DNA from 3 places in the Pseudoalteromonas sp. MMG005 genome. Region 3 is predicted to be linked to each of the others. Evidence: predicted binding sites of a transcription regulator. Region 3 holds the regulator's gene; each other region holds the start of a gene.
What was found. The regulator sigma-54, encoded in region 3, starts transcription at its own class of promoters, with help from an activator protein. The targets are predictions, from matches to a motif close to GTTGGCACGNNNNTNGNNT.
Positions count from the first base shown of each region.

Region 1: the regulator sigma-54 is predicted to act here: its motif matches at 1,208-1,226, upstream of J8M01_RS02695 (PspA/IM30 family protein).
Region 2: the regulator sigma-54 is predicted to act here: its motif matches at 1,581-1,599, upstream of J8M01_RS12370 (LPP20 family lipoprotein).

Region 1 is NZ_JAGJEK010000002.1:142,110-145,393, forward strand. It holds gene dusA (tRNA dihydrouridine(20/20a) synthase DusA) at 45-1,055, shown strand; gene J8M01_RS02695 (PspA/IM30 family protein) at 1,284-1,961, shown strand; gene J8M01_RS02700 (PspC domain-containing protein) at 2,031-2,246, shown strand; gene J8M01_RS02705 (hypothetical protein) at 2,257-2,577, shown strand; gene J8M01_RS02710 (copper chaperone PCu(A)C) at 2,666-3,190, shown strand; gene J8M01_RS02715 (DUF2333 family protein) at 3,193-3,284, shown strand, end outside.
Region 2 is NZ_JAGJEK010000014.1:64,018-67,301, reverse strand. It holds gene flgA (flagellar basal body P-ring formation chaperone FlgA) at 1-184, shown strand, start outside; gene flgM (flagellar biosynthesis anti-sigma factor FlgM) at 259-582, shown strand; gene flgN (flagellar export chaperone FlgN) at 575-1,003, shown strand; gene J8M01_RS12370 (LPP20 family lipoprotein) at 1,062-1,544, opposite strand; gene J8M01_RS12365 (flagella assembly protein FlgT) at 1,656-2,846, shown strand; gene J8M01_RS12360 (glutathione peroxidase) at 2,965-3,284, shown strand, end outside.
Region 3 is NZ_JAGJEK010000020.1:72,657-75,940, forward strand. It holds gene lptA (lipopolysaccharide transport periplasmic protein LptA) at 1-58, shown strand, start outside; gene lptB (LPS export ABC transporter ATP-binding protein) at 62-787, shown strand; gene J8M01_RS16390 (RNA polymerase factor sigma-54) at 844-2,346, shown strand; gene hpf (ribosome hibernation promoting factor) at 2,375-2,662, shown strand; gene J8M01_RS16400 (PTS sugar transporter subunit IIA) at 2,665-3,117, shown strand; gene rapZ (RNase adapter RapZ) at 3,134-3,284, shown strand, end outside.

The sequences.
Region 1 (3,284 bases), on a different contig from region 3:
GAAATTCGTAGTTATTCAAGTACGTTCGGAGCAATTCAGTAGTCATGTTAAATGTAGATAAAACAAGTGCAAACCCTTTAAACACAAGCGATGCAGCGTTTAGGCGCTTTTCCGTGGCACCTATGTTGGATTGGACTGACAAACATTGCCGCACTTTCCACCGAAAATTAAGTAAACATGCAGTACTATATACTGAAATGATCACAACGGGTGCGATTTTGTTTGGCAAGGGCGATTACTTGGCATTTGGTGCGCATGAAATGCCAGTGGCGCTTCAGCTTGGTGGGTCTGACCCTAAAGCGCTGGCAGAATGCGCCAAGCGTGCAGGTGAATACGGTTACAATGAAATTAATCTAAATGTGGGCTGTCCATCAGACCGAGTTCAAAACGGTCGCTTTGGCGCGTGTTTAATGGCTGAACCTCAGCTGGTTGCAGAATGTGTGGCTGCTATGAAAGCAGAGGTAGATATACCGGTAACGGTTAAAACTCGTATTGGTATTGATGAGCAAGATTCTTATGCATTTTTAACTGCGCTTATTGATGCATCGAAACAAGCTGGGTGTGATGATTTTGTTATTCATGCACGTAAAGCATGGTTGAAAGGGTTGAGCCCCAAAGAAAATCGAGAGGTGCCACCGCTTGATTATCCACGTGTATATCAGCTGAAACAAGATTTTCCAGAGTTACATATTAGTATAAATGGTGGCGTTAAAACATTGGAAGACTGTCAAAAACACTTAGTGCACCTTGACGGTGTGATGATTGGCCGAGAAGCGTATAGCAACCCGTATATGCTGAGCCAAGTTGATGCACTTTTATATGGCGAACCCGCTTTTACACTAAGTCGGCACGATGTTGTACGCAGCATGTATGATTATTTTGAAGCCCAAATGACGCAAGGGGCTAATTTTTGGCACATTGCGCGTCATATGCTGGGTATTTTTCAAAGTCAGCCTGGAGGCCGCGCGTTTAGGCGTCATTTGTCTGAAAATGGCCATAAACAAGGGGCGGATATCCGCGTGATGGAAAAAGCGTTGGAATGCGTGCCTGAGTAATTACTAGGCTACATTTATTTAATACAGCCATGCAATTAAATTGTGTGGTTTTTTAGTTTAAAACACCACTTTTTAGTCAAAATTATCAATTATCTTTTCTCATAATTTTATTTCTTTCATGTTAACTAGCTGATTTTTAGTTTCTTTTTATCTTTGGCATAAAGATTGGAATGTATTGTTTATACATTATGTCAGTATTTTATTTACGCCAATGCAAAGGAGCCGACCATGGCCTTAATTAATCGAATTGAAGATATTATTAAATCAGAAGTGTCTGCGTTTTTAGATAAAGCTGAAGATCCACAGAAAATGACATCTCACATTAAAACCGAGTTACGAGATGCCTTGGCTGAGTGTCGATCTATGGCAGCGACCATTATTTGTGAACAAAAGGCACTCACACGGCAAATTGAAACAAAACAAAAGCAAGCTGATGATTGGCAGCAAAAAGCCGAGCACGCATTAACTAAAGCACGGGATGATTTAGCAAAAGCAGCGCTAAATCATAAATATACATTGATTGGACAGATTGATGAACTACAGCCTCAGCTATTAAAGCTAGCTCAAGCGCTTGAACAGTTAAATGCTGATGCAGACCGCTTAATAACTAAAATTAATGCGTTAAGTCATACCGAACAACAGTTGTTGCGACGTGAGCGCGTGGTATCAGCACAAGTACGAGTGAGACAAGCGCTCGCATCAGATAATGTTGACAATGTATTGGCTAGGTTTGAGCATTTAGAACGAAAAGTTGAGCGGATTGAATCTGAAGTAGAAAGCTATGATGTTGGTCAACAGAGTACACAAGCACAATTCGATGCGTTAGATAAAGAGGAAAAGCTGAGCAGTGAATTGGCGTTATTGAAACAGCAAATAGCGGCACGTACATCTCAGGTTAGCGCTTAACTAAAGCCCGTTTTTTTGCAAGTCAGTACATAGCAATAAAGCAACAACATCAGTTATTTTGGAGTTATTATGTATACACAATCTAAATCGAATTTTAAACAGCAGTGTTTTCGTCATATAAAAAATAAGAAGTTGGGCGGTGTGTGTGCTGGGCTTGCAGAGCGGTTTAATATGCCGCGTTGGCTGACCCGGGTTGTCGTCTTGTTTTTATTCTTAAAGTTTCCGGTATTAACCCTGATTGCCTACGGTGTTGCTTATTATACACTGCCAACAAAGAGCCATTAAGGAGGGCGCCATGAAAACTGTTTTCTTAATTCTGATTGCACTTTTTCTTTATTCAACGATTTCATGGCTAAACGCGCCACTTGCATGGCTGGGTATCTCGAATTTTATGGGTGAACTGAGCTGGGTTGGTATGGAGTTAGCGGGATTGCTTGTTGGTATTGTCGCGGTTATCGCTTTGTTCGCGCTGGCAAGTATTGGTGTGGTTGGCCTTGGTTTAGTGTTACTTGTTGGAGGTATACTGGCTTTATTATTTAACTCTGTGGTTATTGCGATCCCGCTGTTGATGCTGGTGGGGGTCGGTTGGTTACTGAGCGAGGGGGTGTCGACATGATTTTACACGCTATCATAGGCTAATTAGCACGAAATAGCTGACTTCATGGTATGATTTGAACTGTGGCTGTTTTATTTAAGGAAAGCATATGATTGCTAAGTATATTATGTTGAGTTCGAGTTTATTTTTTACAACGTTCGCCTTTTCTAATCAAAATCATGAGCATGCATCTGCTGGTGCACAAAAGCATCATCACAGTGAGACGTATGTATCGATTGATGATGCAAAAATACGGGCTTTTCTTCCTGCTGCAAAATCAACTGCAGCCTACTTTACTTTAGAGAATAAGAAAGATACCAAACTGACTTTGGTTAAGGCAACCATTTCAGGCCTTGGTCGCGTAGAGATCCATGAGCATGTGCACCACAATGGTATGATGAAAATGCAGCAAGTGGACAAACTTGTTATCAAAGCAAAAACGCAAGTGAAATTTCAACCTGGAGGTTATCATTTAATGGCTTTTGAGCCAAAATCAGCGTTAACGACAGGTGAAAAACGCAAATTAACATTACACTTTGCAAATGGCGAACAAGCCTTTACACAAATACACGTTGTTTCTTTAAAAGACTCATTTAAGAAAGTTAAAAACGCACACCATCATCATGAGGAGTGATCATGCAACAACATTTAAATAAAGTAATAGCAGGCTTCGTCACCTTGTTGCTAGGTGGCTATATACTTGCTATTTATTGGAGCTCTGAGCCAGC
Region 2 (3,284 bases), on a different contig from region 3:
TATGGTTTGTAAAGGCGATATGGTTACTATTTTCGCGAAAACGCGTACTTTGACAATAAAAACTTCAGGTGTAGCACTACAAGATGGTAATCTTGGTGAGCAGATTCGCGTTAAAAATCAGAAGTCTGGAAAAACAGTTTCTGCTCGAGTAAAAGATGTTGAATCTGTAGAGGTTAATATCTAAAAAATTTGCTAAAGTTAAAGGTATATTAGTCGATAACCTAAACATGGTGTTTAGTAACCTTGGGTCAATAAATTATGGTTAATAATATTAAAGGTCAGGCACAGCCAAATAGTGTGCTCAATAATGTTAAGCAACAAAAAGCTGAATTGCAAAAAAATGAGGCTCAAAATGCCGCATCGAATATTAAAACGCCGCAAAAAGCAGCAACTGATTCTGTAAGTTTAACACCACAGGCACAACAATTGAAAAGCATGCAAGATAAAGCACAAGACGCTCCTGCATTCGATAGTAAGAAAGTGGAAGAGCTTAAGAAAGCTATCAGTGAGGGCAAATATCAAATTGATGCACAAAAGCTGGCAAAAAATATAGCGGCATTTGAGTTCGATATGTATGGCTGATCACGTTAAACTCTGTATGCATAAACTCGAAGTTCAAATCTCAAATCTAACCACTTTGACCCAGTTGTTAGACTCGGAGCTTGATATTTTGGCATCCAAAACGGGTGATGGCCTCAAAGATGCTGCACGTGAAAAACTAACACTCCTCACTGCAATCCAGAAACTTGATAAAGAACTATCTACCTTTCCTTCAGAGGTTTACCTAGAAGATCCAATAACAGAGTTAACCGGAGAAATTCAAACACTATTAATAGAGTGTAAAAATAAGAATGATGTGAATGCAAAAGCTGCGCATCATGCGCAACTAAGTGTACGACAACTAAAAGAAATTTTGATTGGTACTCCAGGCTCAATCACCTATGGACAAGATGGCAGTGTTATTGCTGGTAATAGTGAATTAGTGAAAGACATTAAGGCATAGTTAATTTAATTACGCCTTTGTCTATTTTTCGAGTCAAGTTCAGTACCATTAACTTTTATTAGTAGTAAGTAACTCTTTTCACTTTTCTTGGTTTAACTTGTGTAATATATAAATCATGCACGCGCTTCATGTCTAGCTCAAGTTCCGTTGTATAAGTATCCCCAACGGCGTAAGACTTGACCACCCGGGCTCCTCTAATCACACCTTTGACCTGGCTCTTTAGCCCATCGTTTTGTGCAATTGCTCCTTTAACTGTCATTTCTGAAGACAAATTCTGTCCATATACCTGCTCTGTAAGCTCTCGGTAAGCTTCCAATTTGGACACCTTAAGCGCCATCAGCATTTTTTGTGCATCATTCATACCTGGCTGTGCGCTGAGCGGCGCATAACCGATTGCTTTAATGACTGGATAACTATCTGGCTCGACATAACTATATTCAATATGCTTATCGAACATCGAACTACAACCTGCTAACCAAAATAGTATCACTATCAAAATAATCGATTTTGAGTTCACTATCGAATAAGAAGGTATTTTCATTATTAATTGCCTCTAGAACTTAGTTACTAATTCTTAATGCACATTTCTTGCCAATAAATATGGCATATCTATTGCTGTATTAATTTATAAGCGTTCTAATGGAGATCAATCATGAATCAGTTAACCATTTTTTTGAGTATATTATTATATAGTATGGCGGCAAAAGCTGAGTGGTACGAAGTAACAGGCTATGCAAATATATTAGATAGCAACGTTGCCGATGCTCGAAAAAGCGCAGTTCAAGATGCGATTACACAAGCATTAATTTTTTCCGGCGCAACAGTATCCAGCGTACAAACGGTTGCTGATGGCTTGCTAAGCCAAGATCAATTGAAAGTCAAAGCACATGCAGAAATACAACAAGCCACTTTGATCAGTGAAGAACAAAATAATAACGATTACATGGTGACTTTACATTTAGATATATATGCAACCCAAGAACATTGCACCCATCAACAATTTAATAAGCAAGTTACCGTCACCCAGAGCCAACTTATACAACCACATCAAGCTCGTCTTGGTCAAATATTTGACATCGCAAAGGCAAGCTCCCAAAGACTGTACAACACAATGATGGAACGTGCTACAGCAATTAAAGCTGTGCCATATATCAACAGCGCTATAAATGTTCGCCCTTTTTTTTCTCAAAGGTTTGACTACGACCCAGCACTTATCGAAACCTTAAGTAACAATAGCAACAGTCAATATGTACTATTTAGTCAAATCACCGATATTGCGCAAGGTAAAAAGCTAAACAATGACTATGCGTTTTGGGAAGATGACCAATATGTACGTAGCTTTAAGGTAGATTTTGCGCTTTATGACGCGATGACCCGAGACAGACTATGGCAAAAACACTATGCTGTTCAGGGGATCTGGCCATTCGAAAAAACAACTCTTATTGATGTATATAGTGATGAATTCTGGCAATCAAATTACGGTGACCAAATACAAAGCATTTTTAATAAGGTTTCCCAAGACTTGAATAGCGCGATTGGCTGTATGCCAACTAAAGGGAAAATACTACATATTGATGGTGAACGTTTAGCTATCAATTTAGGTCGAGTTCATGGCATTAAGCCTGGGCAAACTCTTGCTATTATGCAAAAAAACAATTTCACAACCCAACAAGGGATGATACTCAATAACCACAGACAAACAATAGATCAGTTGAAGGTGCTTCAGGTTAACGACCAAACAGCAATTACGACTAACGTAAATATGAGACCACTAAGTAATATCCAGCTGAACGACATTGTCAAAGTGATTATCAAAGAAGATGACACCTTTTCCCTCAACTAGTCTAAACTCTGAGTGTAAAATGCTTATCAAAAAAACAGATTGCATTAATTCATTCAATCTATTTTACTGAGAAGTAAGATGTTGCCATACTGACAACATCAAATTTAAGGAGCGTACTATGTTAGAGAATATCGAAGGCAAAAAAATACCACAGGTCACTTTTTCAACTCGTAACAATGAACAATGGCAAAAGATCACGAGTGAAGAAATTTTTAAAAATAAAACCGTGGTCGTTTTTTCGCTTCCAGGGGCTTTCACCCCTACGTGCTCATCTACACATTTACCACGTTACAATGAACTTGCCAGTACCTTCGCTAAAAATGGCGTTGATGAAATAGTATGTCTATCTGTCAATGATACATTTGTTATGAATGCATGGGCACAACACCAAGAAGCGGATAAAATTCGCTTACTTCCCGATGGAAACGGTGAGTTTAC
Region 3 (3,284 bases):
CCGAGTGCACACAATTCTAGTCCCAGAAAAAAAATCGAATAAAGAACAAGGCAAATAATAAATGAGTACTTTGACTGCAACCGCTTTGGCTAAAAGCTACAAAGGACGACAAGTCGTAAAAAATGTCAGCCTTGCCGTCGAGGCAGGCAGTATTGTTGGCTTGCTAGGCCCCAACGGGGCAGGTAAAACGACCAGTTTTTATATGATTGTTGGATTAGTGCCAAGCGATAACGGTACCGTAACCATTGATGACCACGATATCACCCTGTTACCGATGCACAGTCGAGCAAGGCTAGGCATAGGTTATTTACCGCAAGAATCTTCCATCTTTCGAAAGTTAACCGTTTACCAGAACTTAATGGCTATTTTAGAAACTCGTAATGAACTGAGTAAACCTGATCGAGAGCAAATTCTTAATGAATTATTAGATGAATTCAACATCCAACATATACGTACAAGTCAAGGTATGGCATTGTCAGGAGGTGAACGTCGAAGAGTCGAAATTGCTCGCGCTTTAGCCGCAAACCCAAAATTTATCCTGTTAGATGAGCCTTTTGCTGGTGTTGACCCAATTTCGGTGTTAGATATAAAGAAAATTATCGAACATTTAAAAAAACGCGGTATAGGTGTTCTGATCACAGATCATAATGTACGAGAAACACTTGATGTGTGCGAAAAAGCATACATAGTTTCACATGGTGAATTAATTGCATCAGGTACTCCAGAACACGTGCTAGCCGATCAAACTGTTCGAGATGTCTACCTAGGTGAACAATTCAGGCTATAGTTATAGTATCTAGGTAATTTTAATAATTGATTAATAGAAAGGATTGTTAGAGATACATGAGGCAATCGTTACAGCTGCGCATGGGTCAGCAATTAACCATGACACCCCAATTACAACAGGCTATCCGCTTGTTGCAATTGAGCACGCTAGATCTCCAACAAGAAATCCAAGAAGCCTTGGACAGCAACCCATTACTGGAAGTTGAAGAATCAGAGCATGAAAACGACAACGAAAATATAGAAAAAGAACATAAAGAGCTCTCGAAAGAAGAATCTAATTCAGACAGTATTGAAGAAGCTCCAGTCAGTGACTATGAGCTTGATGCAGACGCGGCTATGAGTAAAGACACTGTTAGCGAAGAACTTGCGATGGATGTCACATGGGATGAATACATGAGTGCTGCACCAGCAACAAGCAGCGGCCCTATGCCTGAAGACGAAAACATGTACCAAGGCGCAACCACCGAATCGCTCCATGAATACTTAATGTGGCAACTAGAACTGACCCCGTTTAGTGATACTGATAGAGGGATCGCTGTCGCCATTGTGGAAGCCGTGGATGATGGTGGTTTATTAACCTTATCGACCGATGAAATCTTAGAAAGCCTTAATGACGAGAGTTCAGAAGATGCCATTGAACTTGATGAAATTGAGGCTGTCCTGAAACGCATTCAATTATTTGACCCCGTCGGCATTGCTGCTCGTAGCTTGCAAGAATGTTTATGTATCCAGCTTAATCAGTTTGATAAAAGTACACCTTGGCTGGAGCATACTAAACACGTGCTCACCGAACACATTGACTTACTTGCAAGTCGAGACTATCGAACGCTCATGAAAAAGACTAAGCTGAAAGAGTCCGATTTAAAAGAAGTTATGACTCTAATACACAGCTTAAATCCAAAACCTGCGGCCAGTATCATCCGCGAAGAGTCTGAATATGTCATACCTGATGTCTCTGTGAAAAAAGTGAAAGGCCGATGGTTAGTTGAATTAAACCCTGATTCAATGCCGAAAATTAGAGTCAATGATCACTATGCGGCGATGTCTCGTTCAATGAAATCAAGCACTGATAGTCAATTTATTCGCTCGCATTTACAAGAAGCTAAATGGTTTATTAAAAGCTTAGAAAGCCGCAATGATACGTTAATGAAAGTAACTAATTGCATTGTGCAGCAACAACAGGCATTCTTTGAACATGGCCCTGAAGCAATGAAACCTATGGTGCTAAATGATGTGGCTGAAATGGTAGAGATGCATGAATCCACTATTTCACGTGTCACAACACAAAAATATATGCACACACCTAGGGGCATTTTTGAGTTGAAATATTTCTTCTCGAGCCATGTGAGTACCGAAAACGGAGGTGAATGCTCTTCCACAGCGATTAGAGCATTGATCAAAAAGCTCATTGCCGCCGAAAATACTGCTAAGCCATTAAGTGATAGCAAAATTGCGGATATATTGGCAGAGCAAGGAATCAAAGTGGCCCGACGTACGATAGCAAAATATCGGGAGTCGTTAGCCATTCCACCGTCGAATCAGCGTAAAAGCTTGATATAAGACGTAATACCAAAGAAGGAAAATGCTTATGCAACTAAATTTAACTGGTCGTCACGTAGAAGTAACTGAATCACTAAGAGACTATGTCAACACCAAGTTTGCGAAGCTAGAAAGGCACTTTGATCATATCAATAATGTGCATGTGATTTTAGATGTTGAAAAACTCGTACAAAAAGCCGAAGCGACCTTACACTTAAGCGGAGCAGAAGTATTTGCCTCTACCGAGCATCAAGATATGTATGCTGCTATTGATGGTTTGGTTGACAAGCTAGACAGACAAGTAATCAAACACAAAGAAAAGCTTACTCGACATTAACCATGAAACTTAGCTCAATAATCAACAAGGACTGCAGTAAAGCTGCGGTCCTTTTTAATAGCAAAAAACGTATTCTCGAATACGTTAGCGAACTTACACATGAACAGTTACCCCACCTAGAACAGCATGATGTTTTATCTGCGCTCATGTCACGAGAGAAGCTAGGCAGTACTGGAATTGGTAAAGGCATCGCTATTCCACATGGCAGAATGCAAGGTATCGAACAAGTTTTTGCGATGATATTAGTTAGTAAAAAATCGGTTCCATTCGATGCCATAGACAATCGTCCAGTCGATATTTTTGTTGCACTCATTGTACCTGAAGGTGATAATCAACAGCATCTGAAAACACTCGCTGCAATTGCTGAAAGCTTAAAAGATAAAGAGTTCTGTAAGCAATTGAGACATGCCAGCAATGATACCGAGCTCTATAGTATTATTAAGGCTCAAGATTAGTAAATAGGGGATAATTGTGGAATTAATCATTATTAGTGGTCGCTCTGGTTCTGGGAAGTCCGTTGCATTAAGAGTGTTAGAAGATTTAGGCTACTATTGTGTTGACAATATTCCGGTCAATTTACTTCCGTCTTTGGTTAGAAGCGTGTCTGAGAGCTATGACAAAA